DNA from 2 places in the Streptomyces sp. NPDC018947 genome. Region 2 is predicted to be linked to the other one. Evidence: riboswitches for the same ligand, from Rfam matches in the RefSeq annotation. Region 2 holds a riboswitch; the other holds the start of a gene.
What was found. Region 2 has a riboswitch for cyclic di-AMP ahead of ACH499_RS15110 (M23 family metallopeptidase). Riboswitches for the same ligand answer to the same signal wherever they lie in the genome.

Region 1 (8,213 bases), on a different contig from region 2:
GCGTACGGCCGCGAGGCCCCGGTTGTGCGCGACGGCGAGTCCGGGGACCGGTTCGCACACGTACCGCACGCGTTCGCCGTACTTCCGCTCGACCAGCTCGCGGGTCTCCCCGGTCACCGGGGCGTTGTCGACCACGACGACGTCGAAGTCCGGATGGTCCTGGGCGAGCAGCGAGTCGAGCGCACGGCCGAGCTGCGCGGCCCGCTCCCGAGTGGCGACGACGACGGTGGCGGCCGGCGGACGGGGGACGGGCGCGGAGGACGCCCCGGAGGGTCTCCCGTCACCCAGTGCCCCGGCCCGCGAGGCCAGTTCCCGCGCCGGGTCCGCCCCCTCCGGCACCCGCGCCAGCAGCGTGCCCACGGGCCGCCCCGCCCTGCGGACCAGGACGAACACCGGCCCGGACGTCACCGGCGGACCGCCCGGGCCGGGTCTGAGGACTGGCTCCTCCCCTTCGGCGAGGTCCAGTTCGGCGACCTGCACCGCCTCCGTGTCCAGGAACCTCTGGATCTCCTGCCGCGCACGCCGCCGACCGGCCACGCGCCCACCCCCCTCGTGGTTGCCCCTCCGTCACGGCCGGCGCAGCCGTGCGGCCCCCTTCAGCGTGCGTGCCGCCAGCGACGCCAGCCGAGGCCGGTCGCGCACGAAGCCGTGCGCGCGGCGGGCCGGTTCGCGGCCGAGCCAGTGCAGCGCGGCGCCCGCCCCCGGACGCGTCGCCGTCCCCTCGTACACGGGCAGTTCACCGGTCTTCAGCGAGTCCTTGTACTCCGCCGCCCCCCGCCCCATGTCGAGCGTGCCGACGCCTTCCGCGGCGGCGGCCTCGGCCATCCGCAGGTGCAGCACCAGCCCAGGCGAGTACTTCGCGAACTCCGGGTCGTACGCGGGGAACCAGCAGGCGAGGACCGACGCCGAGCGCAGCCCGAAGTGCGCGGCGACGGGCCGGCCGCCCGCGTAGAGCACGGACAGTGTGCCCGTGCACTGCGGCGCCCGGGTCTCCGCGAGCCGCCCGACGAGCCGGGTGATCCACTCCTGCGCGAACCGGTCCCGCCGCCCCGTCCTGCGGTACTGCGCCGACTTCCACTCCATGAGCGTGCGCAGCGCCGCCGGGTCGCGCTCGTCGAAGACGAACCGGACGTCCCCGACCTGGCGCCCCAGCCGGCGCTCCTTGGCGAGCGTCGTCTTCAGGAACTTCGGTGACTGGGCGCGCAGCACGTTCTCGTACGCCTCGTAGCCCTTCTCCACGTCGATGACGTAGGCGGTGTGCTCCTCGGCGGCCCAGGGCAGGAACAGGCCCTGCTCGGCCTCCAGGTTGTCGAAGGCGAGGCTCGACAGGGAGCAGGCCCGCAGCAGCCGGCGGGTGTCCGGCACCAGCCCCGGCCGCAGCACCGCTCCCTGGCAGTCCGAGACGCCGAGCCCGATCGCGCGGCCCGCCCCCAGGGGCCCGCGCTCGTACGGGAGGAAACCGGCCGCCTCACCGGCGTCGTACAGGACGGCCACCCGCGCCCGCGGCCGTACCCGGCCCACGGCGAGGGTGAACTCCGGTTCCATGAACGGGTTGCGCGGCGACGCCGACCCGGCCCGCAGGGCGCGCCAGTGTTCCCGTTCCCCCTCGCCCAGTTCCTCCGGCCTCAGCACGCGTACACGTCCGGCGCTCAACCCGACCCCCCGATCAAGTCCCCCTGGTCAACAGGAAGGTACCCCCGGGGTCAGTCCGCGGGGTAGAAGGCAGACCATGTTGTTGCCAACTGGTGCACAGGCCTTTAACCGCCTTTAGACGGTGTTGCGTCAGGATTCGGACACCTGCGAACGTCCTCGTGCGCAACCGGTCGTGGGGGAGTCCGACAGGTGCGGTGTCCGTATTCTCTGATCATGGACCGCACCGCATATTCACTCGTCGCCACCGACCTCGACGGAACGCTGCTGCGAGGCGACGACACCGTCTCCGACCGGTCGCTGGCCGCGCTCGCGCGGGTGACCCGGGCCGGGGCGCGGCACCTGGTGGTGACGGGGCGGCCGGCACCGAGGGTGCGGACGCTGCTGGAGGACCTCGGCTGCACCGGGCTCGCGGTGTGCGGCCAGGGCGCGCAGGTCTACGACGCCGGCGCGGACCGGATGCTGTGGTCGGTCACCCTGGACCGGGAACTGGCCGAGACGGCGCTCGGCAAGATCGAGGCCGAGGTGGGCCAGGTGTACGCCGCGGTCGACCAGGACGGCGTCGACGGGCTGACGCTCATCGAGCCGGGCTATCTGATGCCCCATCCGACCCTGCCCGCCGTCCGCGTCGAGCGGCGCGACGAGCTGTGGGCCGAGCCGGTCAGCAAGGTGCTGCTGCGTCACCCCGGCCTGTCCGACGACGAGCTGGCGGCGACGGCGCGCGCGGTGGTCGGTTCCCTCGCCACGGTCACGATGTCGGGGCCGGGCACGGTGGAGCTCCAGCCGTGCGGCGTCACCAAGGCGACGGGGCTGGCGCTCGCCGCCGAGCACCTGGGCCTGACCCGGCGGCGGACGATCGCCTTCGGCGACATGCCCAACGACATCCCGATGTTCCACTGGGCGGCGCACGGGGTCGCCATGGCGGACGCCCACCCCGAACTCAAGGCGGTGGCGGACGAGGTCACCCTCACGAACGAGGACGACGGCGTGGCCGTCGTCCTCGAACGCGTCTTCGGAGCCGGTTAGGACCCGCCCGGTGGGGGCCGGTCACGGCTCACTTCCTGGTGGTACGGCTCAGTACGCGCCGAAGACGTTGTCGATGGAGCCGTAGCGGTCGGCCGCGTAGTTGCAGGCGGCGGTGATGTTGGCGACCGGGTCGTACGGGTCCCAGGAGGTGCCGGCCACGTGGTAGGCCCGGAAGGTCGGGTCGATCACCTGGAGCAGGCCCTTGGACGGGGTGCCGTTGATGGCGTTGATGTCCCAGTTGTTGATGGCGAGCGGGTTGCCGGACGACTCGCGCATGATGTTGCGGTGGATGCCGTCGTACGTCCCGGGGATCCCGTGCTGCGCCATGACGTCGAGCGACTCGCGGATCCAGCCGTCGAGGTTGTCCGGGTACGTCGTCGCCGCCGTGGTGGCGGTGGTCGCGGCGGCCGGGGTGGCGGCGGACGCGGTGGCGGCGCCGACGAGCGGCATGGCGAGCACGGCCGCGCCGGTGCCGGCGAGGGCCAGCTTGCGGGCGAGGCGAGCGGTCCGGGTGTGACGGTTCTGACCGTTGGCAGGCATGTGTGTGTCCCTCTCCTACGCCTGCGAGGTGAGCTGTCGGGTTCGGGCGGGGAGGTGCCCGGCCGCGCCCCGAAGGGCACGGCTTCACCCCGAGCCGCTCCGGTGGTGACCGGTGCGGCGACTTACCTGGGTCCCCCGCTCCTGCCCGCGAGTGTGTCGAGTGGATGACTGAAATGTCGGTGTGTCGTGGCGGTGGCAGGATTCGGCGTCCGCCCGACAGGCCGGGAACGTATGCGAGAGCACATGTCCGGAACAAGTGCAGGAATCACCCGACGGGCGAGTTGACCTTGGTCTGGGGGATTTGGGGTGCTTGATCCTTTGCGGCCGCAAGGGCCAACTGGCCTACGGAGCAAAGGGCCGGCGGCACTTCGGTGGTGGCCGCGTGTGACTGCTGTGGCGTGAGGCAACTCACTGGCCTCAACAAGCTCGGCAAATCGGGCATTCGGGCCAACTGGTGGCCAACCGGCCCTCGGTGAGGACGGCTTCGGCGCCGGGGGTCGTCCGGGCGGTTCCGGCGCGCTCGAGCCGCTCGGCCGGGCCGCCCTTCCCGCGGGTGGTCCGTCCCCGGTGGGGCGCCCGGCGCCGGCGGCTCCGCGGGCGGCTCGCGCCGGTGTTCCGTCGCGCTTCGCGGGCACCAGTGCGCAGGGGAGGGGAAGGGGTGTGGACCGTGCGGGCGAGAGGGCGGGGCGCGGGTGCCGGACGGGTGGCGCTCCCGGGGTGCGCTCCGTCGGGAGGGGTGGTGGGATCTTCGGTGGCGGCTCCCGGCGCGCCGTGTCCTGAATGCGTCCCTGACGATGTCGGTCGATATCTGCTCATATCACCTGATCAAAAACATACCGTGCATGATCCGATACCGACCGGCCTGTAACGGTGGGCGCTAGCGGTGATCGAAACGTGACCGGATACGCTGACTTGAGTGGTGGCAGCGACCTATCGACAAGCCAGGTAATCGCCAGTAGACACCAGCAGACAGGAGACCCCTCGTGACCGTCGTCGGGCCGTTCGGGCTGAGCGTGCGGGACCAGGCTCTGGAAGCCGATGTCCAGACCGGATTGGCGGCCGTCGAGGAAGGGTTGCTTGAGGCAACTAAAAGCGAGGTGCCGTTCATCACGGAGGCCGCCCAGCACCTGGTGCGGGCCGGAGGCAAGCGATTCCGGCCGCTGCTGGTGATGCTGGCGTCCCGGTTCGGTGACCCCTACGCCCCCGGCATCGTGCCCTCGGCCGTCGTCGTGGAGCTGACCCACCTCGCCACGCTCTACCACGACGACGTCATGGACGAGGCCACCGTGCGCCGCGGCGTCCCCAGCGCGAACACCCGCTGGGGCAACTCGGTCGCGGTCCTCACCGGCGACTTCCTGTTCGCCCGCGCCTCCCAGATCCTCGCCGACCTCGGGCCCGAGGCGGTCCGCGTGCAGGCCCTCGCGTTCGAGCGGCTGGTCACCGGCCAGATCCTGGAGACGGCGGGGCCGCAGGACGGGCGGGATCCGGTCGACCACTACCTGGACGTGCTCGGCGGCAAGACGGGCTCCCTGGTCGCCGTCTCCTGCCGCTTCGGCGCGATGATGTCCGGCGCCGACGAGACCGTCGTCGACGTGCTGACCCAGTACGGCGAGCGCCTCGGCGTCGCCTTCCAGCTCGCGGACGACGTCCTGGACATCGCCTCCGACTCCCACGAGTCCGGCAAGACGCCCGGCACCGACCTGCGCGAGGGCATCCCGACCCTTCCCGTGCTGCGGCTGCGCGAGCGGGCGGCCCGGCTGGGGCTCGCCGAGGACATCGCGCTGTGCGAGCTGCTGGACTCCGACCTGAGCGACGACGCCCGGCACGCCGAGGCGCTGCGCCTGCTGCGCGCCCACCCCGCGCTCGAACAGGCGCGGCGCGACACCGTCCGGTACGCGAACGAGGCCCGGGCCGCGCTGGCCCCGCTGCGGGAGTGCGACGCGAAGTCCGCGCTCGTGGAGCTGTGCGACGCCGTGGTCCACCGGGCCGGCTGACGCCTCGGGCGGCCCGCCCGCCCCGGTCGCCCGCACCCCCCTTTCCGTCCGCCGCCACCCCCGGACGGGTCCCCACCCCCTACGGGCCGGGGGAGTCGCCGCCCCTCCGTCTCATCCCGCAGGAGTACGCGGAGTTGAGTCCGGGGTCTGACGCCTGGTCGCGGCCGGTTTGGTCAGATGGAGTCACGGAAAACCACCACTCCTCACCGATTCGGGTGAGAATGGCGGCTCACGGGTGAACACGTGCGAGGTCCCGCGACAGCCGCCGCCGACGACGGAGGGCACACATGGCACCGTTCGATTCCGACGACAACACGACCGCCGGGGAGGGCGAGGCGCCGCGCGCCGGACGGCGCAAGGCCGCGCGGTACGTCGTCCCGGTCGCGGTGATGGGCGTGGCGGCCGCCACGATCGGGCTCGTCCCCGCGCTCGCCGACTCCGGCGACCCGGACCTGCCGAAGGTGACGGCCGGACAACTCCTCCAGAAGATGGCCGAGTCGGACGTCCAGCGACTGTCCGGCACCGTCAAGATCAGCACCGACCTGGGCCTGCCCGACCTCGGCGGCCTGGAGAGCGGTCTGATGTCCGGCGTGTCCGGCGGTCCGGGCCGGGCGGGCGGCGACGACGGCGGCTCCGCGGCCGACCCGTCGGCCAAGCTCACCGCGCTGGCGTCCGGCACGCACACGCTGCGCGTCGCCGCCGACGGCCCCGACCGGCAGAAACTCTCCCTGATGGAGAACGCCGCCGAGTACAGCCTGATCCACGACGGCAAGGACGTCTGGGGCTACGACAGCCGGTCCAACGAGGTCTACCACTCCACCGCGCCCGACGGTGCCGGGCAGCCGGAGAGGCAGGTGCCGGCCACCCCGAAGGACTTCGCCGAACAGGCCCTCGGGGCGGTCGACGAGACCACCTCCGTGACCGTCGACGGCACCGCCCAGGTGGCGGGGCGCGACGCCTACCGGCTGGTGATCAAGCCCAGGCAGTCCGGTTCCACCGTCGGCGTGATCAGCGTGGCCGTGGACGCGAAGACCGGCATGCCGCTGAAGTTCACGCTGACCCCGGCCGGCGGCGGGGCCGCCGTCGTGGACGCGGGCTTCACCCAGGTCAGCTTCGCCGCGCCGGACGCGTCGACGTTCGACTTCACCCCGCCCAAGGGCGCGAAGGTCACCGAGGCCGACGAGGCGGCCCACAAGGCGCCCGAGGCACCGGAGCCGGGCCACGAGGCCGTCGGCGGGCCGGACGGGATGAAGGTCATCGGCGAGGGCTGGAACTCCATCGCCACCTTCGACACCGGCGGCCAGGGCCTGCCCACCGCCCCCGAGGGCGGCGACCTCGGCGGCTTCCTCGGCTCCTTCGGCGACCGCGTCAAGGGCGACTTCGGCTCGGGCACCGTCTTCAAGACCCGCCTGATCAACGCCCTGATCACCGACGACGGCACGGTCTACGCCGGTGCGGTCACCAAGGACGCCCTGGTGAAGGCGGCCGACGCCGCGCGGTAGGAAAGGGCGCGACACGCCCGTACGACGAGAGAGGCAGCCGATGGGTGAACCGCCCGCCGCCGAGCGGCAGCGCACGGAGGTGGCGAGCGGCGCGGACGACGCCGTGATCGCCACCCGCGCGCTCACCAAGCGCTACCGCGGCGGGCAGCTCGCCGTGGACGCCCTGGACCTGACCGTCCCGGCGGGCAGCGTCTTCGGCTTCCTCGGCCCCAACGGCTCCGGCAAGACCACCACCATCCGCATGCTGATGGGCCTGATCGAGCCGACCTCGGGCACGGCACGGGTGCTGGGGCGGCCCGTGCCGCGTGCCGCCCGCGCCGTACTGCCCCAGGTCGGCGCCCTCATCGAGGGCCCGGCCCTGTACGGCTTCCTCTCCGGCCGCGACAACCTCCTGCGCTACGACGCCGCCGACCCGACCGCCGACCCCCGCACCCGGCGCGAGCGGGTCGCGGCGGCGCTGGACCGGGTCGGCCTCGCCGCCGCGGCCGGCAAGAAGGCCAAGGCGTACTCGCTCGGCATGAAGCAGCGCCTCGGCCTCGCGGCGGCGCTGCTCCAGCCCCGCCGCCTGCTGGTGCTGGACGAGCCCACCAACGGCCTCGACCCCCAGGGGATGCGGGAGATCCGCGCCCTGGTGCGCGAACTGGCCTCCGACGGCACGACCGTCTTCCTCTCCTCCCACCTGCTGGACGAGATCGAGCAGGTGTGCACGCACGCCGCCGTGATGGCCCGGGGCCGGCTGATCACCCAGGGCCCGGTCGCCGACCTGGCGGCCGGGGCGCGCGGCCGGCTGGTGGTGACCACGCCCGACGCGGGAGAGGCGGCACGGGTGCTGAAGGAGCGGGGCGCCGGGGACGTGGTCCTCGCCGAGGACCGGGTGACGGCGGAACCGCCGGACGGCGATCCGGCCGACCTGAACGCCGCGCTGGTCGCCGCGGGCGTGCGCGTCCGCGGCTTCGGAGTGGAACGGGCCTCCCTGGAGGACGCGTTCGTGGCACTGACCGGGGAGGGCTTCGATGTCGCGGGCTGAGGCGGCACCGGCGGGCGCGGCGGTGCCGGCCGCTGACGGGCGTCCGGGCCGGCTGTGGTCCCTCGGGCTGTTCCGCAGCGAGCTGCTGATCACCTTCCGGCGCTGGCGCACCCTCGCCCTGCTGGGCGTGCTGGCCGCGGTGCCGGTCCTGGTGGGGATCGCCGTGAAGATCGAGACGAGCGACGGCTCGTCCGTCGGCGGCACAGGACCGGACGGTGGCGGCGGGGGCCCGGCGTTCATCTCGCAGATCAGCAACAACGGACTGTTCCTGGTCTTCTCCGCGCTCGCCGCGACCCTGCCCTTCTTCCTGCCGATGGCCGTCGGCGTCGTCGCCGGTGACGCGATCGCGGGCGAGGCGAGCGGGGGCACGCTGCGCTATCTGCTGGTCGCCCCGGCCGGGCGTACCCGCCTGCTGCTCACCAAGTACGCGACGGTGATCACCTTCTGTCTGGCGGCCACCCTCGTGGTCGCCGT
Region 2 (8,213 bases):
TGGCGCATCGCCGCCGTCGCCGGATCGGCCGCGGCCGCCCACGCGCTGGGGCGGCATTTCCGGGAACGCGGGGACGAGCCCGCCGCCGAGTACTGGCTGCGCCAGTCCGCCGAGCAGGGCCATGTCCTGGGCGCCTACGCGCTCGCCGACCTCCTGGAGCACCGCGCCGACCATGCCGGGGCCGAGCGGTGGATGCGGGCCGCCGCCGAGCGCGGGCACCGGGAGGCCGCCTACCGGCTGGCCCGGACCCTGGACCGGCGCGCCGGGCGGGACCTCGACGCCGACGACGGGATCGGCCTTCTGCGCTCCCCGGCCGGACGGGCCGACAGCGCTGCGCGGACCGAGGGGGGCGACGAGGCCGAGCAGTGGTACCGGCAGGCCGCCGCGCGGGGGCACCGCAGGGCCGCCCTGCACCTGGGGTCGATCCTGGAGAGGCGGGGCGAGCTCAAGGAGGCCGGACGCTGGTACCTCACGTCCGCCAAGGACGGCGAGCCCCGCGCGGCCTGCGCGCTGGGCTTCCTCCTGCGCGACGCCGGGGACACCGAGAGCGCCGCCGTGTGGTGGCTGCGGGCCGCGCAGAGCGGGGACGGCAACGCCGCCAACGCGCTGGGCGCGCTGCACGCCGAACGGGGCGAGCCGCAGACCGCCGAGCGGTGGTACCGGGCCGCGATGGACGCCGGTGACGACAACGGCGCCTACAACCTCGGGCTGCTCTGCGCGGAGCAGGGGCGCACGGCGCAGGCCGAGCAATGGTACCGGCGCGCCGCCTACGCCGGGCACCGGGAGGCCGCCAACGCGCTGGCGATCCTGCTGCTGCGCGGCGGGGACGAGGCCGGGGCGGAGCCGTGGTTCTCCAAGGCCGCGGAGGCCGGCAGTGTGGACGCCGCCTTCAACCTGGGCATCCTGCACGCCGGACGGGGCGAGGAGGGGGCGGCCCTGCGCTGGTACGAGCGCGCCGCCGCCTCCGGGCACACCGAGGCGGCGCTCCAGGTGGGCATGGCCCGGCTGCGCGACGGCGACGAGCCCGGGGCGGAGCGGTTCCTGCGGTGCGCGGCGGGGGGCGGCAGCCCGGAGGCGGCGTACCGCCTGGCCGCGCTGCTCGACGCGCGCCGGCCGCCGGCGCCCGCGCACGAGCTGGGCGGGCCGGCTCAGGAGAAGACCGAGTGCGAGGAGTGGTACGAGCGGGCGGCCTCGCAGGGCCACCGCCGGGCCCAGGTGCGGGTCGGGATGCTGGCCGCGGCGCGGGGCGACGTGCTGGAGGCGGCGCGGTGGTACCGGGAGGCGGCCGAGGCCGGGTCCCGCAACGGGGCCTTCAATCTCGGGCTGCTGCTGGCCCGGGAGGGCAGCGAGCCCGAGGCGGTCGTGTGGTGGCGCCGGGCGGCCGACGCCGGGCACGGGCGGGCCGCGCTGCGGCTGGCGCTGGTGTGCGCGCGGCGGGGCGAGCTGGACGAGGGGCAGAGCTGGGCGGACCTCGCGGTGTCGCTGGGGCCGCGGGAGGTCGGCGAGCGGGCGGCGCGGTTGCGGGACGCGCTGCGGCAGGAGCTGTCCGCGTGACGCCGCGCGAGGCCGGGCCGCGGTGCCCCCGCGGCATCGCCGGCCGAAGCGATTTGCTTCCGTCGGCGGGGGTGACGTACTGTTCCATTCATCGACGCGGGGTGGAGCAGCTCGGTAGCTCGCTGGGCTCATAACCCAGAGGTCGCAGGTTCAAATCCTGTCCCCGCTACTGAAGGCCGAGGGCCGGAATCCGAAAGGGTTCCGGCCCTCGGTGTTTCCGCGTGCATGTCACCCGACCGGCCGCCACGGCTCGCTCCCCGCGCCCCCTCCCGGAACCCTGGAGGGCGGGACGGTGTGCGGCGTCGAGGTGCGGGGCGGCGGGAGACGAGTGGTGGTGCGGCCGAGTGAGGTGGAGGACGAGGGACCGTACGCCACACCCGGCGGCCGGCTGCCCGGCGACCCCGTGCCCGACCCGGGGCTCGGTCACGCCCGGGCGCCCGTACCGCCGGCCGCGCCGCGCGGCCCCGGATGGGGTGCGTACGGCCGCGGCCTCGTGCGCGTCCTCCCCGTGCTGCTGCTCGTCGTGGCCGTCGCCTACGACCTCTTCACCCCCCGGTACTTCACCGCCGGGCCCCTCTACACGGCCGCGCCCCTGGTCGCGGCGCCGCTCTACTCCCGGCGCGGCACCGCGCTCACCGGGGCCGCCGCCGTCGCCGCCGTCATCGCGCTCCAGGCGGGCAAGGGCGTCGTCCACTACGTCGACTCGCTCACCGAACTGATCACCATCGCCACGGTCGCGGCCCTCGCCGTCTTCGTGAACGCCTTCGTCCGCCGCAGCGACGAGCGCCTCGCCTCCGCCCGCGAGATCGCCGAGGCCGCCCAGCGCGCCGTGCTGCCCGAACCGGCCGACCGCATCGGCGGCTTCGAGATCGCCGCCCGCTACGAGGCGGCCCAGGCCGACGCCTTCATCGGCGGCGACCTGTACGCCGTGCAGGACAGCGCGTACGGCGTCCGACTGATCGTCGGGGACGTGCGTGGCAAGGGCATGGGCGCGGTCGCCGCGGTCGCCGTGGTGATCGGGGCGTTCCGGGAGGCCGCCGAGCAGGAGGCCACGCTGGAGGCGGTGGCGCAGCGGCTGGAGCGGGCGCTGGCGCGCGAGGGCACCCGGCGGGACGGGCTGGACGCCTTCGAGGGGTTCACCACCGCCGTCCTCGCCGAACTCCCGCACGGCGACGGCGTCGTCCGCATCGTCAACCGCGGCCATCCGCCGCCCCTGCTGCTCCATGCCGACGGCACCGTCGGCCCGCTCCAGGCCCGGGACTCCGCGCTGCCGCTCGGGATGGGCGAGCTGGGCGTGTGGCCCGACCGGGCGGAGCAGACCGGGTTCCCCGGCGGTGCCACGCTGCTGCTCCACACCGACGGACTGTCGGAGGCCCGTGACGCCCACGGCCGGTTCTACGACCCCCAAGCCAGGCTGGCCGGCCGCGTCTTCCGGCACCCGGCCCATCTGCTCGACACGCTCGCCGACGACGTGCGCCGGCACTCCGGGGACGGCATGGCGGACGACATGGCGCTCCTCGCCGTACGGCGCCCCTGCCCCGGCGACCTTGATCAGCGTCACGGGTGGTGACGGCGCGACCGCCCTCCGCATAACAACTGACACACCATCAGAAAGAACGGGTTTGAGGAAGTGGCCTGAAACGTGGTCAACTCGCCCCGTTTTGACTGGTCGTGAGCCTTGTGTTCCGGCCGGAAGACTTAATGATCAGCCGGAACGGCTTGGAATCCACGCCTCGCTTCTATTAACGTTCGATAACGCAGCGCGGTCGTCCCAGCCGTCACAGAAGGCGGCTCCGTGCGCACGCGCCGAATCCCGTGAGGGAACCGGGGAACCACCACCTTGGGGTGAATCGGGCGTACACCGCCGTGGAGACACGGTCCGGTTACGCGCGTAGGAGACCTTCCTGCTCCGAACCCGTCAGCTAACCCGGTAGGCGGAAGGAAGGAAAGGAGCGCGCCCACGTGGCGTCCAACCGCCCTGTCCCCGAGGCCCCGTTCATGCCCTCCCGGCACGACACCGAGACCTTCGGCTACGACCTCCACCGCGCCGAAGAGGGCCCCTGGGAGGAGTGGAATCCCACCGCGGAGTCCGTCCGTCCCGTACGCGGCAGGCACCGCGTCGCCAAGCAGCGCGGCGGACTCGCCCGCAGCTCCACCGTCCTCGGCGTCGGCGTCATCGCGGCCGTGGGAGCGGGCGGCATGGCCAGCGCGCAGACCGGCAAGCCGCCGGTGCCGATCTCCATGCCCGATCTGCCGAACGTCGGCTCGCTCATCTCCGACGACGAGCCGGAGGAGCCCGAGGGCTCCGCCACCCCGCTCAGCAGTCTCGTGACCTCCGCCGAGACCGCCGAGGGCACCACCGACGCCGGTGAGGCCCTGCGGGAGCGCATCATGGCCCAGGCCGAGCAGCAGCAGGTCCAGGTCGAGAACAAGGCCGCCGCGCAGGCCGCGGCCGCCGCCGAGAAGGAGGCCGCCGAGGCCGCCGCCAAGGCGGCGAAGGAGGCCGAGGAGAAGGCCGCCGCCGCCAAGAAGAAGGCGGAGGAGGAAGCCGCGAAGAAGGCCGAGGCCGAGCGGCTCGCCGAACTGGCCAGGCAGTACACGCTGCCGACCTCCTCGTACACGATCACCTCCACCTTCGGTCAGGCCGGCTCCATGTGGTCCTCCGGCCACCACACCGGCCTCGACTTCGCCGCCCCCACCGGTACCCTCATCAAGGCCGTCCACACGGGCACGATCACCGAGGCCGGCTGGGCCGGTTCCTACGGCTACCGCACGGTCCTGACCCTCGAGGACGGCACCGAACTCTGGTACTGCCACCAGTCGTCGATCAACGTCAGCGTGGGCCAGAAGGTCAGCACCGGTGACGTCATCGGCCGCGTGGGCGCCACCGGCAACGTGACCGGTCCGCACCTGCACTTCGAGGTCCACGTCGGCGGCGCCGAGGGCGGCGTCGACCCGGCCGCATGGCTGATGGGCAAGGGCCTCAGCCTCTGACCACCGCCCGGCTCCCTCCCGGAGCCGGGGCGCGTACCCGAGACCCCGGCGGTCCTGACGACAACCCCCCGACGTCAGGGCTGCCGGTCCGCGCGATCCTCCGCGCCGTTCCGGAATGAGCCGGTGCGGCGCGTTCGTTGTCGTAGGGCATGACTTCTCTGCGCAAACTCGGCTCCAGTGACCTCGAGGTCTTCCCGCTCGCCCTCGGCGGCAACGTGTTCGGCTGGACCGCCGGCCAGGAGGCCTCCTTCGCCGTCCTCGACGCCTACACCGCCGCGGGCGGCAACTTCGTCGACACCGCCGACTCCTACTCCGCGTGGGTCGACGGCAACAGCGGCGGCGAGTCCGAGACCCTCATCGGCACGTGGCTCGCGGCGCGCGGCAACCGCGCCGACGTCGTGATCGCCACCAAGGTCAGCCAGCACCCGGAGTACCCCGGCCTGTCGGCGGCCAACATCAAGGCCGCCGCCGACGCCTCCCTGCGCCGCCTGGGCACCGACCACATCGACCTCTACTACACCCACTTCGACAAGCCCGAGGTGCCGGTCGAGGAGATCGTCGGCGCGCTCGACGAGCTGGTGAGGGCGGGCAAGGTGCGGCACATCGGCGCCTCCAACATCTCCCCCGAGCGGCTGGCGGCCTCCCTGGAGTTCTCCGACCGGGAGGGCCTCGCCCGGTACGTGGCCGTGCAGCCCCACTACAACCTGGTGTCGCGCGACACGTACGAGGGCGGGCTGCGCGACCTCGCCGAGCGGTCCGGACTCGCCGCCGTCCCGTACTACGCCCTGGCGTCCGGCTTCCTCACGGGCAAGTACCGGCCGGGGACCACCGTCGACAGCCCCCGGGCGGGGGGCGCGGCCACGCACCTGGAGAGCGAGCGGGGGCGTCGCGTGCTCACCGTCCTGGACGAGATCTCCGAGGCCCACGGCGTGCCGGTCGCCACGGTGGCCCTGGCCTGGCTGGCCGCCCAGCCGACGGTGGCCGCGCCGATCGCGTCGGCGCGGACCGTCGAGCAGCTTCCGGCGCTGCTCGGGGTGGCGGAGCTGGAGCTGACGGAGGCCGAGGTGCTCAGGCTGACGGAGGCGTCCGCCTGAGCGGCGTTCCGCGCCGCGGTCGCCACGACCCTTGCGGACGCTAGGACCGGTACGGGTTCGGGGGCGGGACGTACGGGGCGTAGGCGTAGGCGTAGGCGTAGGGCGGATGCGGGGCGTACGGGTGGGGCGCCGGGTGCGCCCCGTAGGCCGCCCAGGGCGGTACGGTCCGCGGGGCGGGCGGTGCCGTGGCGCGGGCCGCGTGGTCCAGCGCCGGGCGCGCCACCTCCCGGCGGCGCCACAGCTCGGTCAGCAGCTCCCGCTCCCGGACCACGTAGTCGGCACCCGCCCGGCCGCGCGTGCCCCGCTGCCGCAGGAACGCCAGCGAGGTCGCGTACGCCTCGTACTCCGCCACCGCCCGCGCCGCCGGCTTCCCCGCGTGCCGGCGTGCGTGCCGCCGCGCGATGCGCCGCGCCCGCATCGAGGCCAGCGCGAACGGCTCCGCCGGTGCCAGCCAGCCGGCCACGGCGTAGACGGGCAGCTCGGCGCGCACGGTGGCCAGTTCGCGCTGGCGGGTCCAGATGGCCAGCCAGGTCAGCAGGCCGAAGGCCGGCACCATGAACGCCCCGTACACCGCGAAGAAGCCGTACTCGCCGAGCGCTGCCGAGCCGTTCCACAGGGCGTGCATGCCCATCGCGAGCAGCAGGCCGGACGCCGGGAGCAGGGCACGGCGCACGGGGTGCCGGCCGTCGGCGCGCAGGGCGGCGATGCCGAAGCCGATGCCGGTGAGCACCGTGAACAGCGGGTGCGCGAACGGTGACATGACGACGCGGACGAAGAAGGTCGCCGCGGTGACCGAGGCGACGCCCCGGTCGCCGGTGAGCTGGTCGGTGCCGAACGCGGTGCCCAGGTAGAGGATGTTCTCGGTGAACGCGAAGCCGGTGGCGGTGACGCCGGCGATGACGACGCCGTCGACGATGCCGGTGAAGTTCTTTCTGCGGAAGAGGAAGAGCAGCAGTATCGCCGCGGCTTTGGCGGACTCCTCCACGACCGGCGCTATCACCGTGGCGCCCAGGGTGTCCGCGCTCGCGGGGTCCGCTGTCGCCGTCGCTATCCATCTCGTCGCGAAGCTGTTGGCGACGATCGCTATCAGCGCCGCAGCGCAGGCGCCCCAGGCGAAGCAGAAGAGCAGGTTCCGCCAGGGGCCCGGATCGACCCGGTCCAGCCAGCGGAACGCGGCTATGAGCAGCGGCACCGGGAAGACCGCCAGTCCCAGGCCCACCAGGAACCCCTCGGTGCCGGTCTGTTCGCGCACCAGGGCCAGGATGACCAGGCCGGAGAGCGCGAGCAGGGTGGACAGCGCGCCGTAGCGCACCCAGGTGCGCTGCCACCAGTGCGGGCGCCGCGGGCACGTCGTATACGGCGGGTGCGTCGGATACGGGGGACAGGTGGCCACGGCATGGACCCTAACTGGTGGGGGGCAGCTCCTTGTGCTGGTCGCGGTGGGGTACGCGACGGAAGAGCAGGTCGTTCACGACATGTCCCTTGTCCAGTCCCTGGCCCTCGAAACGGGTCAGCGGGCGGTGGGCCGGGCGGGGCGCGAAACCGCCGTCGGGCACGGTGTTCTCGAAGTCCGGGTGCGCGGTGAGGACCTCGAGCATCTGCTCCGCGTACGGCTCCCAGTCGGTGGCGCAGTGCAGGAGGGCGCCCGGCGCCAGGCGGGACGCGGCCAGGGTCAGGAACTCGGGCTGGATCAGGCGGCGCTTGTGGTGCCGCTTCTTCGGCCAGGGGTCGGGGAAGTAGACGCGCAGGCCGGCGAGGGAGTCGGGGGCGAGCATCTCGCGCAGGAGGATGATCGCGTCGCCGTTGCCGACGCGGATGTTGGACAGGTGGTCGCGGTCGGCGAGGCCGAGGAGATTGCCCTGGCCGGGGGTGTGGACGTCGACGGCGAGGATGTTGGTGTCCGGGTCGGCGGCGGCCATCTGGGCGGTGGCCTCGCCCATGCCGAAGCCGATCTCCAGGACGACGGGGTTGGTGTTGCCGAACATCTCGGCGAGGTCGATGACGTGCCGGCCGTCGATGTCCAGGCCCCACTTCAGCCACAGGCGCTGCAGCGCGTCCGCCTGGCCGGCGGTGACCCGGCTGCGGCGGGGCTGGAAGCTGCGGATCCGCCGCTCGAAGTGCGACCCCGCGGGGTCGGGCTTCGGCCCGTCGGGGAACCGGGGCTCGCCCTTGGCACGGGGGGAGGGGGGCGGGGAGTCGGGGGCGTGGCGGGAATCAGACACAGTGCGTCGATTTTACGGCGGGGGTGGGTGTGCGGGGTGCCTGCGGGTGCCTGCGGCGCCTGGGTGGGGGTGCCTGCGGCGCCTGTGCGGGTTCGGTGGGGGTGCGCGGTGCGCGTTCGGTGGTCTTGTGGGTCGGGGCCGGGTCGGGGGGTGTCCGTCCTCGGAACGGCGCGGAATCGGTCGGCCACAGATGTGCCGGCGTTGACGCGCCAACCGCTGCGGGCGGACACTCCCCGACCCGTCCCCTTCCCGCCGTACGCGGCTGCGGGCCGTCGTCGCCTGCCCCCGGCTCCCGCCGTCCCGCCGTGGCTACGGGCCGCTGCGCCGCCGTAGCTACGGGCCGCCGCGC

Region 1: linked by a shared signal. The riboswitch ahead of ACH499_RS21410 (transglycosylase SLT domain-containing protein) and the one ahead of ACH499_RS15110 (M23 family metallopeptidase) in region 2 are both predicted to bind cyclic di-AMP.

Annotation. Positions count from the first base shown of each region.
Region 1 is NZ_JBIRZD010000011.1:80,576-88,788, forward strand. It holds gene ACH499_RS21395 (glycosyltransferase) at 1-537, opposite strand, end outside; gene ACH499_RS21400 (GNAT family N-acetyltransferase) at 568-1,653, opposite strand; gene ACH499_RS21405 (HAD family hydrolase) at 1,867-2,676, shown strand; gene ACH499_RS21410 (transglycosylase SLT domain-containing protein) at 2,725-3,216, opposite strand; cyclic di-AMP (ydaO/yuaA leader) riboswitch at 3,220-3,393, opposite strand; gene ACH499_RS21415 (polyprenyl synthetase family protein) at 4,200-5,210, shown strand; gene ACH499_RS21420 (outer membrane lipoprotein carrier protein LolA) at 5,498-6,712, shown strand; gene ACH499_RS21425 (ABC transporter ATP-binding protein) at 6,753-7,739, shown strand; gene ACH499_RS21430 (ABC transporter permease) at 7,726-8,213, shown strand, end outside.
Region 2 is NZ_JBIRZD010000007.1:14,859-23,071, reverse strand. It holds gene ACH499_RS15125 (tetratricopeptide repeat protein) at 1-1,554, shown strand, start outside; tRNA gene ACH499_RS15120 (tRNA-Met) at 1,650-1,723, shown strand; gene ACH499_RS15115 (PP2C family protein-serine/threonine phosphatase) at 1,889-3,124, shown strand; cyclic di-AMP (ydaO/yuaA leader) riboswitch at 3,349-3,505, shown strand; gene ACH499_RS15110 (M23 family metallopeptidase) at 3,517-4,548, shown strand; gene ACH499_RS15105 (aldo/keto reductase) at 4,698-5,642, shown strand; gene ACH499_RS15100 (PrsW family intramembrane metalloprotease) at 5,683-7,035, opposite strand; gene trmB (tRNA (guanosine(46)-N7)-methyltransferase TrmB) at 7,046-7,864, opposite strand.